Regions from separate parts of the Paenibacillus sp. FSL K6-2393 genome, predicted to be linked through region 1. Evidence: riboswitches for the same ligand, from Rfam matches in the RefSeq annotation. Region 1 holds a riboswitch; each other region holds the start of a gene.
The links. A riboswitch is a leader RNA that binds a small molecule or an ion and turns the genes downstream of it on or off. The one in region 1 is predicted to bind cyclic di-AMP.
Positions count from the first base shown of each region.

Region 2: linked by a shared signal. The riboswitch ahead of MHI14_RS13145 (3D domain-containing protein) and the one ahead of MHI14_RS24000 (hypothetical protein) in region 1 are both predicted to bind cyclic di-AMP.
Region 3: linked by a shared signal. The riboswitch ahead of MHI14_RS27535 (C40 family peptidase) and the one ahead of MHI14_RS24000 (hypothetical protein) in region 1 are both predicted to bind cyclic di-AMP.

Region 1 covers NZ_JBBOCU010000001.1:5,390,942-5,395,156, reverse strand. The annotation lists gene MHI14_RS24015 (urease accessory protein UreF) at 1-17, opposite strand, end outside; tRNA gene MHI14_RS24010 (tRNA-Leu) at 444-526, shown strand; gene MHI14_RS24005 (glutathione peroxidase) at 673-1,152, opposite strand; cyclic di-AMP (ydaO/yuaA leader) riboswitch at 1,523-1,698, shown strand; gene MHI14_RS24000 (hypothetical protein) at 1,817-2,212, shown strand; gene MHI14_RS23995 (HAD family hydrolase) at 2,405-3,088, shown strand; gene MHI14_RS23990 (Nramp family divalent metal transporter) at 3,226-4,215, opposite strand, start outside.
Region 2 covers NZ_JBBOCU010000001.1:2,971,643-2,975,857, forward strand. The annotation lists gene MHI14_RS13135 (ABC transporter substrate-binding protein/permease) at 1-950, shown strand, start outside; gene MHI14_RS13140 (amino acid ABC transporter ATP-binding protein) at 937-1,659, shown strand; cyclic di-AMP (ydaO/yuaA leader) riboswitch at 1,878-2,074, shown strand; gene MHI14_RS13145 (3D domain-containing protein) at 2,077-2,748, shown strand; gene MHI14_RS13150 (polysaccharide deacetylase family protein) at 2,854-3,645, opposite strand; gene lpdD (prenylated flavin chaperone LpdD) at 3,800-4,141, shown strand.
Region 3 covers NZ_JBBOCU010000002.1:90,356-94,570, forward strand. The annotation lists gene rbsK (ribokinase) at 1-646, shown strand, start outside; gene MHI14_RS27525 (c-type cytochrome) at 721-1,077, opposite strand; gene MHI14_RS27530 (GNAT family N-acetyltransferase) at 1,228-1,722, opposite strand; gene MHI14_RS27535 (C40 family peptidase) at 2,078-2,548, opposite strand; cyclic di-AMP (ydaO/yuaA leader) riboswitch at 2,552-2,689, opposite strand; gene MHI14_RS27540 (hypothetical protein) at 2,935-3,786, opposite strand; gene MHI14_RS27545 (M1 family metallopeptidase) at 3,797-4,215, opposite strand, start outside.

The DNA.
Region 1 (4,215 bases):
TTATTCCCACGGTTCACAATCATTCGCCTCCTGTGTTCGTTAAATGTCACTTAAAGTGACATTTATATTCCTTTTTGTTTGCTTTATGTTTGAAAATCCGAATTATATGATAGTTATCATCCCATAAATGTCCGCTTTTTGTCAATAGTATCCGTGAAATTTAATGGATTAAATCTGTGATTCAAATATTCGTGTTATTTTATATAACATATAAGGTTAAATATCTGCGAAGTGCAGGGAGGACTAGATATAAATGAATCAATAAGATCAGCTCAATCCGGAAAGGAGGGGATCAAATCTAATGTATGCAGTTCATGGGTAAAGATGACGAGATTATGCGATTTTTGATGAAAATGCCTAGCTGAAAAAGAAGTATTAAAAAATACTTTACTTTTGGTTCTGAACCCGGTATAATCAATTCTGTTGCCGATTATTTACGACATGCGGTCGTGGTGGAATGGCAGACACGCTATCTTGAGGGGGTAGTGGGCGTATGCCCGTGGAGGTTCGAGTCCTCTCGACCGCATCATATGAACGATTAAAAAGAAGCTTTCCATTAATGGAAGGCTTCTTTTTTTGTCTTTTTGAACAGTTTGACATCAAAGTTGATAAAAAGGCCATCCATTACCGGGGCAATGCTGCTCTACCTTCCGGCTACGGGTGGCCAATGTATTATTTTTGCAGCAAGTTCTTGATATCTTCTTCAATCTTGTCCGGTGTTGTTTTGGGAGCATAACGTTTAATTACCTGTCCGTTCTGATCCACAAGGAATTTGGTGAAATTCCATTTGATTGCTTTGGAGCCGAGCAGGCCAGGAGCTTCTGTGCTAAGGTGCTGGAATAGAGGGTGAGCGCTTGAGCCGTTCACATCAATTTTCTCAAACATAGGGAAGCTCACGCCATAATTCATCTGACAGAACTCGGCGATATCGTCGGAAGATCCTTTTTCCTGGGCAAACTGGTTGCTTGGAAAACCAAGGACTTCAAATGGCGCATCCTTGAACTTGTCTTGCAATTCTTGCAGACCTTTGAATTGAGGTGTAAGGCCGCATGAGCTTGCCGTATTCACAATCAGTAACACTTTGTCACGGTAGTCGGACATTTCAACTTCTTGACCGCGAAGGGTATTCACTTTGTAATCGTAGACTGTCATCTAAATCGCCTCCATGATATCATCTGATACCTCTTATTATATTGGTTACAATTAAATAATGCAAAACTAATATGGTGTTAAATGAATCAAAAGAGGCAAGTTGTGCAGAATGCGTGAATGAAATGCGTAGTGATTTTCGTCAGAGTGAGAATTAGATAGATTTAAAGAGATGGATAGAGTATGACCTTGTTGTAAGCGCTATTATATGTGAGTATTGCCGAAAATCTGTCGATTCGGTGATCTGTGCGGACTTTACACCGACATGGCGCGGGTGTATGATTCATAACGTAATTTCAATTTAAACTAAACTGTACCTGAAAAACGAAACAAACGATAATATCGCTCGATCTTATTTTAAGATATACGAACGATGTTTTAATCGCTGAGTTTCCATTCATTGATGAGTGGGAAACGGGGGAACCAACAGAATGCGCTGTCCAGGACAGTAGGCATTCATGGGGTGAATTTTCCGGTGACAGCCGGAAATAGGGCGACTCTCGCGCCCGAATCCGTCAGCTAACCTCGTAAGCGTTAAAGGGAGAGGCAACAAGCCGTACGCTGGTTCATGGCGTTTTCGCCATGGGTTCTTTAAGAAGCGTTCGGGAGGCCTTGGTCCCCCACGCTTCTTTTTTGTTGTCTTTTCACGCCAAGGGAGGAACGAATGATGGATACTGAGATGATCTTAGTGACTGCTCCAAATGAAGCAGGACGCAAATTTATCAAATTGCTGATGTACAAAAAAATGCCGTTTGCCGTTCTAACCAACAGTGCAGGGGAAGAGCGCAGACTCCGTAGAATCGGAGTAGAACATGTCATTCGCATGAATACGGCTGCAGCTCAAAAATGGTTTTTGCCGCAGGGCAGCGTAGGCAACGTGTTTATTTTCGAGAACAGCCTGAATCTGACCTGTCGTTATTTACAGATCTGCCGTTCATGGACATCGAAATCCCTGTGCGTCATTACAGAGCAGAGTCATCCTAAGGGCATCTATCGGGGCATGGGCGCAGACCGGATTGTATATTCGCTCAATGGGGAAGTTGGCTTTCTCCTCAATGGGTAATGCCATAGCTTGTGATTGCTCAGGTGTAAGGTGCCTGTTATAATTGAATGTATCGATAAACGGAATTTGAGGAGACTCATGCATGATGGTGAGTCTTCTTTTTTATGGTTTTAAAGGTAGATCAAGACTTTTTGAACACGAACTTTTAGATTTGGATCAGGAATCACCTGTGGCTTACAAGGAGGAATTGGCGTGCCGGATGTAGGTGGATTGAAATGGTTGTTTTTTGATGTTGGAGATACGCTGGTGGATGAATGGGAGCCGGTTGATGATATTATCGGACAGTTCGTCCGTGAAGCCTGTGCTTTGGGATATCCGGTAAAGATTGAGGCGGTACGCGAACTGTTCGCGAACTGTTACCGAAAATATGAGCAATGGCCTATGAGAGTGGCGATTCGCACATTCGTTGAAGACGAGGGACACCAGAAACAGATTCAGGACAAGCTGAAATTTCAAAAAGATCTTGAACGTCCTTTTCCTTCAGCGGATTCCGTTCTTCAGCAGTTGTCACGGTATTATCGTATTGGCATTATTGCCAATCAGAGTCCTGGAACGGAAGAAAGACTGGAGAGCTACGGCTTGCGGAAGTATGTTGATGTTCTGGCGTGTTCGGCTGAAGAAGGAGTGTCCAAGCCAGACCCTGAGTTATACGCTGTGGCCTTGAAGCAGGCCGGTTGTGAACCGGAGGAAGCCGTCATGATCGGCGATCGGATCGATAACGACATTATACCTGCTCGGAAGCTGGGCATGCGTACAATTCGAATTATGCAGGGTTACGGAAGATTCCAGCCAGACCGATCGGATGACGAACGTGCGGATTGGACTGTTAATTCATTGGATGAACTCCTGCCATTACTGGTGCCCAATCAGGATTAGATAATTGTTTATTAGAGTTTAGCGTTTTACTATAAAAGGAAACATGTTGCTGTATTGCAACAATAAAGGCTGATCAACTTGGGTATAGAATACCGCAGTTGATCAGCCTTTTTAGTATTTAGTCGATAAGAACGAGATTAGAATAACCGAATCGTCTGAATGATCAGATATACATTCAGCACAACGATAATCGCGGCAATGACCCATGAGATGATTTTGAGCCACAATTTGTTGGCGAATGAACCCATGCTTTTTTTATCACTCGTGAACATCACCAGGGGAATTACAGCAAAGGGTAATTGAAGAGACAGCACGACCTGGCTCAAAATGAGCAGTTCTTCTGTGCCATGTTCTCCTGCAATGGCTGTGACAATTACCGCCGGGATGATGGCGATCAGACGTGTGACCAGTCTGCGCAGCCAAGCCGGAATTCGAATGTTCAGGAAACCTTCCATAACGATCTGCCCAGCGAGTGTACCTGTAAGGGTGGAGTTCTGACCTGATGCTAACAGCGCCACACCGAACAGAATACTTGCAACCGTAGTACCCAATAGAGGTGTCAGCAGATGGTACGCATCTGCGATCTCGGCAACCTGTGTCATACCAGCACTGTGGAATACAGCAGCAGATACAATCAGGATGGCTGCATTGATGAACAGGGCCAGTGTCAGCGCGATTGTAGAATCCATGGTCGAGTACCGAATGGCTTCTTTTTTGCCCTGTGGTGTCTGTTCGATCTGACGGGTCTGCACAATGGAAGAATGCAGATACAGATTATGCGGCATCACGGTTGCTCCGATAATACCAATGGCAATATAGAGCATGGCCGGGTTTTGCAGAATCTCGACATTTGGCACAAAACCGTGGAGCACACCGCCCATATCCGGTTTCGCCAGAAACAGGTCAATACCGAAGCAGAGGGCAATGGTTGCCATGAGCACAATGACGAGAGTTTCCAAAGCGCGGAAGCCTTTGTTTTGCAGCACAAGAATCAGGAGTACATCAACTGCGGTGATGATAACGCCGTATAACATGGGGATGTTAAATAACAGCTTTAATGCGATGGCAGAACCTATGACCTCAGCCAGATCGGTAGCTGCAATGGCAAGCTCACACAGAATCCATAA
Region 2 (4,215 bases), 2.4 Mb from region 1:
CTGCGCTTGATAAAATCTCGGATATCGTGCTTCAACTGCAAACAAAACGCATTGACGCGGCAATCGTTGAAGATACCGTTGCTGCAGGTTATCTGGACGATATCATTGGACTTGCTGCTGCTGTTCCGGACGAAGAGCAAGCAGAAGCGGCAATCGGGATTCGTAAAGGTAATACCGAGCTGCTGGCTGCAGTAAATGGAACACTGGAACGATTGAAAAGTGAAGATAAAATCAATCAGATGGTGACGGACGCCAGCCTCTTGATGGCGGATAAAGCGAACAAATCACAGAATATTTTCCAAGTATTCTGGGAGTACAAAAGTTTCTATGCTACAGGAGTAGGATACACACTTCTGTTGTCCGCACTGGGTGTTATCTTCGGTGTAATTATTGGATTGATCATCTGTTTGTTCCGTCTGCATGACGCTGCAATCTTGCGCTGGATTGGTACAGCTTACGTTGAAGTGATTCGTGGCACACCGATGCTGGTACAATTAATGATTATTTACTATGGTTTTTCTCTGAGCTTTGGCATTAACTTTACTGCACTTCAGGCAGGTATCATTACACTTTCAATCAATAGTGGTGCCTATCTGGCGGAGATTTTCCGTGCAGGTATCCAAGGTGTGGATCGTGGTCAGTTGGAGGCAGCGCGTTCCCTCGGAATGGGCAGAGGTGCAGCAATGCGTTACATTATATTGCCACAAGCCTTCAAAGCTGTATTACCAGCGATCGGTAATGAATTTATAACTATCATCAAAGAATCCTCCATTATCTCAGTTATCGGTATGGTGGATATTATGTATCAGGCAAGTGTAGTCAAAAACATTACGTATCAAGGCTTGAGTCCATTTTTGATTGCAGCAGCCATCTACTTTGTAATGACGTTCATTTTGTCCAAGCTGCTGGGACGACTGGAAAGGAAGTTGAGTGCAAGTGATAGACGTTAGACAATTACACAAATCTTATGGAAATAACGATGTGCTTAAAGGCATTAACGTGACAATTGGCAAAGGTGAGGTTGTCGTAGTCATCGGCCCTTCCGGTTCAGGTAAAAGTACTTTCTTACGTTGTCTGAATCTGTTGGAACAGCCTACCTCGGGTGAGATTGATTTTGAAGGCGTGTCAATCACTGATCCGAAGCACAACATTAATGCAACTCGGGAAAAAATGGGCATGGTGTTCCAGCATTTCAACCTGTTCCCACACAAAACGGTACAGCAAAACATCACGATTGCTCCAATTAAAGTGAAGAAACAATCCACTCAGGAAGCGGAGAAAATTGCTGCTGGATTGCTTAACACGGTGGGCTTGTACGATAAAAAAGATACATTCCCGAATCAGCTGTCTGGTGGACAGAAGCAGCGGATCGCCATTGCTAGAGCATTGGCCATGCAGCCGCATGTGATGCTGTTTGACGAGCCTACTTCGGCACTGGACCCCGAGATGGTCGGTGAAGTGTTGGATGTCATGAAACGTCTTGCAGAAGGCGGGATGACGATGGTCATCGTAACACATGAGATGGGTTTTGCACGTGAAGTGGGAGACCGGATCCTGTTCATGGATGGCGGGGTTATTGTAGAAGAGGGAACACCTGATGAGGTGTTTGGAGCACCAAAAAATTCACGTACACGTGATTTTCTTGCGAAAGTACTCTAAACGAAGTGATCAAATAGCGTTACTGACTTCGAGTCGGTAACGCTATTTTTTATGGATAATAATCACGTATGAATTCGAAAAAGTAACTATTCTGTTACCAAATGTAAAGTATCGGATCTCCCAACTTTTCTAAAGTATCCAGTATTCTTAATTATGCTTACATGCTAAAAAACCATTTGGTAAGAATTACTACAAGTTCAGGTTACAAAATTGTGATATATTGAACTCTGCCGAAACTTCCGGACAGGGAGTGCGGGGGATGTAACGATGCAGATTGTGCAGGGGGAAGATCTACAGCACACTGCTTGGGGTGAATTAGGGGTACATAACGTTTTAAATGTAATGAAGAACCTATAGGGTGGGCTCCTCATCCGAATCCGACAACTAACTTCGCAGGCACAATGAGGGAGGAAGACCATGATTAACAAGAAACGTATAGCCAAAACAGCAGTAGCATTATTGACAACAGCAATGCTCATACAAGCCGTTCCGGCTCACGCCGATTCAGTTCATGTGGCCAAAGAAGGGGATACCTTCTACACCTTATCAAAACAATATGGAGTAGCAATGAACACGTTGGTTAAAGCAAATAACGACATTTCACCTTACAATATTTATGGTGGTTTGAAAATTACGATTCCCGGTAAGGCAAACAATGTAGCTGCCGCGGCGACGGAGAGCAAGACCCAAGCCAAAACGGTTACCACAGCAAGCTTGGACGTTAACGCAGATAACAAAGTGGTTCAAGCCTGGGGTAAAACATTTGATTACAGCAAAGCTGTGAACGTGAAAGCAACGGCATACTCTGCAGATCCGTCTGAAAATGGAGGATGGGGTGCAGTCGATTATTTCGGAAATGACCTTGAACTGGGTACGATTGCAGTTGATCCAAGTGTAATTCCACTCGGAACCAAAGTACTGGTAACTGGTCATAGCCATCCAGGATTGCCAAAACAGGCTTTTGTAGCCACAGCGCGTGATGTGGGCGGTGCAATCAAGGGTCACCGGATTGATATCTTTATCCCGGGTAGCAAACAGTCCGTAAGCACATTTGGATTTCAGGATATCGAGCTGTACATTCTTAAGTAGAAAGTAAATTACATCTAACGAATTCAAACAGGGTGTCTGCCAGTCGCTAATTTGCGATTGAACAGCACCCTTTTAATATTGCATTTATTTGCTATCGCAGTCATCTTAATCTTTGGCCTTTGGCAATCCCAACATCTCGTCCAAGGTGACCAGTTCATACCCCCGGTTACGCATTTCTTCAATTATTTCAGGCAATGCCTCAATCGTACCGTTCAGGTTAGATCCCACACCGCCTCCTGCATGTTGCAGAACGATGGAGCCAGGTTTCACGGCAGATAGGATGTTATCCTTCACCTCTTCCTTGGAGAGGCCTTTCCAGTCCAGTGAGTCAACGTTCCAGTTTACAATGCTATAGTGTTGTCTAGCAGCCCATTGCAGCTGTTCTTCATTAATGTCTCCATAAGGTGGCCGAATTATCTTGGGCGTATATCCCGCCAAATGTCGAATAATATCCCCGGTATGTAAAATTTGTTTGCGAAAGGCATTCATCGACAGCTTACTGAATTCAGGATGATTGTAGCTGTGATTACCAACCATATGCCCTGCCTTAACGATGCGTTTCACCAGATCCGGATGTTTCTCAGCACGACTACCCACGATGAAGAATGTAGCTCTGACATTGTATTTCTTCAATACATCCAGCACTTGTGGAGTAAACCGTGGATCAGGTACATCATCAAAAGTCAGTGCAACCTTCTTTGTTGAAGGACCATTGGTTTTGAACGTATCGGCATATTTTTGACGTAACTGTCCCAATGTCAGTTGTTCTTCTTCCGCAGAATCTGAACCTGATACTGATTCACTTGACGGGCTTGAAACATCCCGCGATGAAACTGGAGCATGATATCCTCCGAGAAAAATAACGATAACCATCAGCATAATGAGGCGTACGCGCATAATAACGGCCTCCTTTTCCAAAATGACGTTCTCCTTGGTATGCCCGGGGGTTTCATAAAATATGCGTAGTGTGAGAAGTTTCATTGCGGATTTAGCTTATGACAGCCATAATTCCTCCATATATAACATATAGAAAAGGATAGGTGGATAGGATATGAGTACATATGATTTGAAATCCATACGTTTACAGGTGATTGAAGCAGGAGAGGATAAGGTTTTTCTCGTTACCGGAGGAAAGGCGCATATTGGCGCCGTAGCCACGTTCTACGTGGATCATGAGCGCGTCAGCGGGACGACGGTACATATTCCTGGGCATAAGGAACAAGAACTGTGTGAGCGGCTTGCCAGAAAGGCTGCCCTGCAGCTGAAAGTAACCGTTACGGTGATCATGGGTATCCATTTTGATTCCATCACGCGGATGCAGATCGACGAAATCGTGCAGACTGCAGAGAGGCTGATGGAGGATCATCTGAACAAAGATAAACGATCTTCCTGACATAAGAGCCATCGAATGTTTTGATTTTATTTGCTAAAATTGAAACGAGTTGTAGATTGTTACGTATGTATGTT
Region 3 (4,215 bases), on a different contig from region 1:
TATCGTTATTCCTGGTGCGAATGGGCAAGTGGTGCCTGAGATGCTGGAAGAGGCGGATACGGTAAAAAGCCTGACTGCAGCCGCAGCGGTGCTGCTGCAGCTGGAGATCCCGCTGCCAGCGGTTACCCGCGCCGCCCAACTGGCGGCTGAAGGCAGCGCATTGGTGGTGCTCAACCCGGCCCCCGCGGTGCCGGGTCTGCCGCAGGAGCTCCTGCGGTGCGTCGACGTTGTCACGCCGAACCGCAGTGAGCTTGCCGTGCTTACCGGCCGGGATCATCTCCGGCCGGAAGACCTGGATGCGGCGGTCGCAGAGCTCGCCGCATCCCTCGGGGCCGCTGTCGTCACGACGCTCGGCCCCGAGGGGGCTGTGTACGCGGCGGCGCCTGGCGGCCGCGTACAAGCAGGGCGTGCCGGCGCTTGCCGTGCGCCCGGCTACGCCGTAAGCGCCGTCGATACGACCGGCGCTGGCGATTGCTTCAACGGCGCGCTGGCAGTAGCCCTCGCGCGCGGTGAGACTTTGGACGCGGCCGTAGGCTTTGCCATGGGTGCGGCCGCGTTATCCGTGACAAAGCTCGGCGCCCAGTCCGGGATGCCGTACGCACGTGAAGTTGAGGCCTTTCTGGCTGAGCATGCGGCAGAGGCCTAATAATTGGTATAACAAAGAGGCTCTTATTCTCCCAAAAGGGGATTAAGGGCCTCTTCATTATGTGCGTGCAGAGATTATTTCTTCTCTGACAGCCACATGGCGATATTTGCAATCTCTTCATCCTGCAGTTTGCCCTTGAAGGAAGGCATACCACCTTTACCTTTGACAATCGTAGAATAGATCTTCTCCAGATCATCCTGGCTGCCGATATTGGCCAGAGCAGGTCCTACGCCACCTTGAAGCTGATCCCCGTGACAGGAGATACAATTGGCTTTGACCAGTGCTTCAGCCTGTCCGGCATCCAATGTTACTTCCGGCATGGTTGGCTTGGCTTCTTCAGCCACTTCTTCTTTCCCTGGAAGCGTAAACATTAAAACAATAGCTAAAGCGCATGCTGCAAAAAATACTCCGCTCATGATCCATTTGTGCATCCCTTATGTCCCCTCCAGAATGAAAGATCATCTAACCTGAAACTATCCATATCATTATAACGGAACCTGTACTGACATCATAGCATTTTGTGGGAATTTTTTGAACTAATCACATAACAAGGGGCAAATTTAGTTGTTTTGCAATGGATTCTAACCGCGAGGCCCTTCATAAACCATACAGTGAAAGGGCTTCAAGCCGCTTGGGGTCTGTCGTTCGTATGTATCTTGGGTGACAAATCCACTCTTCAGATAGACTTGAATGGCACGAGCATTCCAAGTGAGTACTTCCAGATCAATCTCGTTCGTGGGATTTCGGCGAATGGCTTCCTGTACAATGGCAGTGACAAAAGCTGTCCCTTGACCCTGACCACACAGCTCTGGATGCATGCCAAGGCCAATCCGGGTTACCCCTTCAAGTGGGAAGTATTGAGCAAACCCACATATACGATCGTTCTGATCCAGGACGATCGCATATTGCTCCTGCCGCAGCTGTGCATCTCCGAATTCCACTTCCAGAGCTTTCATCTGGTCCCAGGGGAGCCAGCTGTAGATATTGTAAGGCGGGTCATACTGCCAACTGCAGATAAGCTCCGCATGTTCTTCTCGCATGGGTACAACGTGAAACGTCACAGGGGTTTCCTTCATACACCTGCATGCTCCTTTCCTTGAAACAGAACTCTTTGTCCACTCTACAAAAGAGCTGTTCATTTAGCAAGTCTTCCTTCTCAAGAAAAAAAATGAAACAAAAGTTCCGGTAATTCCGTTTATATTATAACGGGATGGGTAAAAACATCATAAGGGCACGGACGAACGAACGCAAAACGAACCTGTTGATGTCGCAGGATATGCCCTGAGTATAACTTGCAACATGAATAAGGATTGAAGCACAAAAAAACCGCCGGATACATTCCTGCGGAGAATGTACCGGGCGGTTCTGTTATGCTTCTTGCTTCGTTCCAGTATGGTTAATGGTTACAGCATCATGTTGCTCAGCTTGTCCCTAGTCAAGGGCCAGTGATTCATATGCGTCCGTGCTCATAATCCGTTTCGCGCCAACATAACGATTGGCCCAATAGCTTTCACTCAATGCACTGATCGTAACGCCTTTGGAAGAAGAGGAGTGTGCGAACTTTCCATCCCCTACAAAGATTCCTACATGTGATACGCCTTTACCTGTTGTATTAAAGAACACCAGATCGCCAGCTCTCATTTCCATGCGTGATACGGAATCGCCCATGTCGAATTGGGAACTGGATTGGCGTGCCAAATCAATACCCAACTTGTCGAATACATACCGTGTAAATCCGGAGCAGTCAAAGCCGTTAAGCGTTGTTCCCCCACTTTTGTATGTAGTTCCCATTGCTGAATCAATTACTGTGTCCATCTTTGAATCTGCGAATGCGCTACCTGCACCAAGCGATAAAGCGAATGTGATGCTAAGTACAGCTGCGGTTAATTTCTTCTTGAACAAGAGATATTCCCCTTCCAACGCCTGCGAGGTTAGCTTAAGGATTCGGTTGAAGGTCCCCTATGATCCCTCTGTAGCAAGATCAATTCACCCATAACTGGTTCCCCCGCTTCCCAGGTGCCAGGAATTTGGCTATGCTAGTTATGCACCTGCGAAATCAAGAAATGACGATTTAATTTTAAGTAGTTACAAATATGAATGTAAAGATTACAAAGTTGTTACTAAAAACTCACTGCGATTATTGTAACAGAGGAGTACGGCTTTGGCAACGTTTAGCAACAAATTTAGCAAAAAAAACCTCGACCTTTGACGGGGAAAGGTTGAGGTTTGCCTATTTATAAGTACATATTAGGCCGTGAGTTTAACATACGATGGTAACAATTTTTAAACTATCTGCTCTCACCTTTGGATATTTTGGACTGCCATAATCGGAAATGGCTGCATATTTTCCACAGACTTAATAGACATCTAGCAAGTGGATACGTCTGTTGTAGTATAAGTCCGGTAAGTCCCGTTAATAACCATGAGGCTGAAGTGAATGACCCAAAGACGAGCAGGTGTACTCCGCCCAGCAGGAGTGCAATGCCGATTACAGCGATGAGATGACGCAGTGCAATCCAGAGTGCTTTGAGAATACCGTGAGCCCCGCCTTCTCCTTCTGGTGCCGACACACCGAACTGCATGTAGAGTATGGCATGGTGGATGATCCAACCATATACAATCCAGGCAGCAACATAAGGTATACCAGGCAAAAGTAATTGAAGGGAATGAAATCCGTCCATGAGAATCGAGTAGAGCTTCGGTAAGAGCCAGTAGGCGGGCAGAAGTATCAATAAAGTACGTATGGTGTGGAGCAGCAGCATCGGTTTCCACAGATTTTTGATTCCGCGGACAAAGGGGATGCGCTCTTCTGTAGAATTAAAGTGCTGAAGTGAGTAGAGCAGTCCTGCCTGAATGAGGGGGCTGATCAACATGCGAACCAGCAGCATGCCCCCTAGAATCCACAGATAACGATGAACCTCCGGATGAGTAGACAGGTTAAGTTGACTTTCCATTTTAAACAAAAGTGTACTCAGCTCCCCGGCATCAGAATCTGGATAGCGCAGGAGTAGGGGGATGACCGCCGATTGTACCATTCGATAGAAGAAATATCCCCAAATGAGCTGATAGAGAAATAAGAGTGCGGCAATGAACATATGCTGACGGACGAGAAACCAGCCTTCACGTATTTTTGCTTTCACCGTTTCCACCTCACCATGACAGACCTCCGAATATGGCTTCTATTAGTTTGGTTACACTCATGTTCCAGCGGGACTTCGTCCGCTCATCCAGTCCGGATTTCAGGAAATTGTTCATATGGCGGTTCTCCAGCACGATCGAGTACAGGGGATCGGTCATGGCCCAGGATACGGGGGATGTGTGAGTTAATTTATAGGTGATGCGATCTTCTTTGCCATTCCATTGCTTGGTGAGGATATGTCCGTCTTCAAAAGCAATGCGAACAGGAACGGCGTTGTAATCACTCCCTTTTTTTGCGATCGTCAAGGATGACTCGTACAATGTTTGACCGTCTTTCTGTACGGGCGTAACACGAATCTTCTCTACAGCAAAGTCAGCCATCCCGTTACCATAGACATATTGATCAAAATAATCAGACCAGGAAGTGCGGG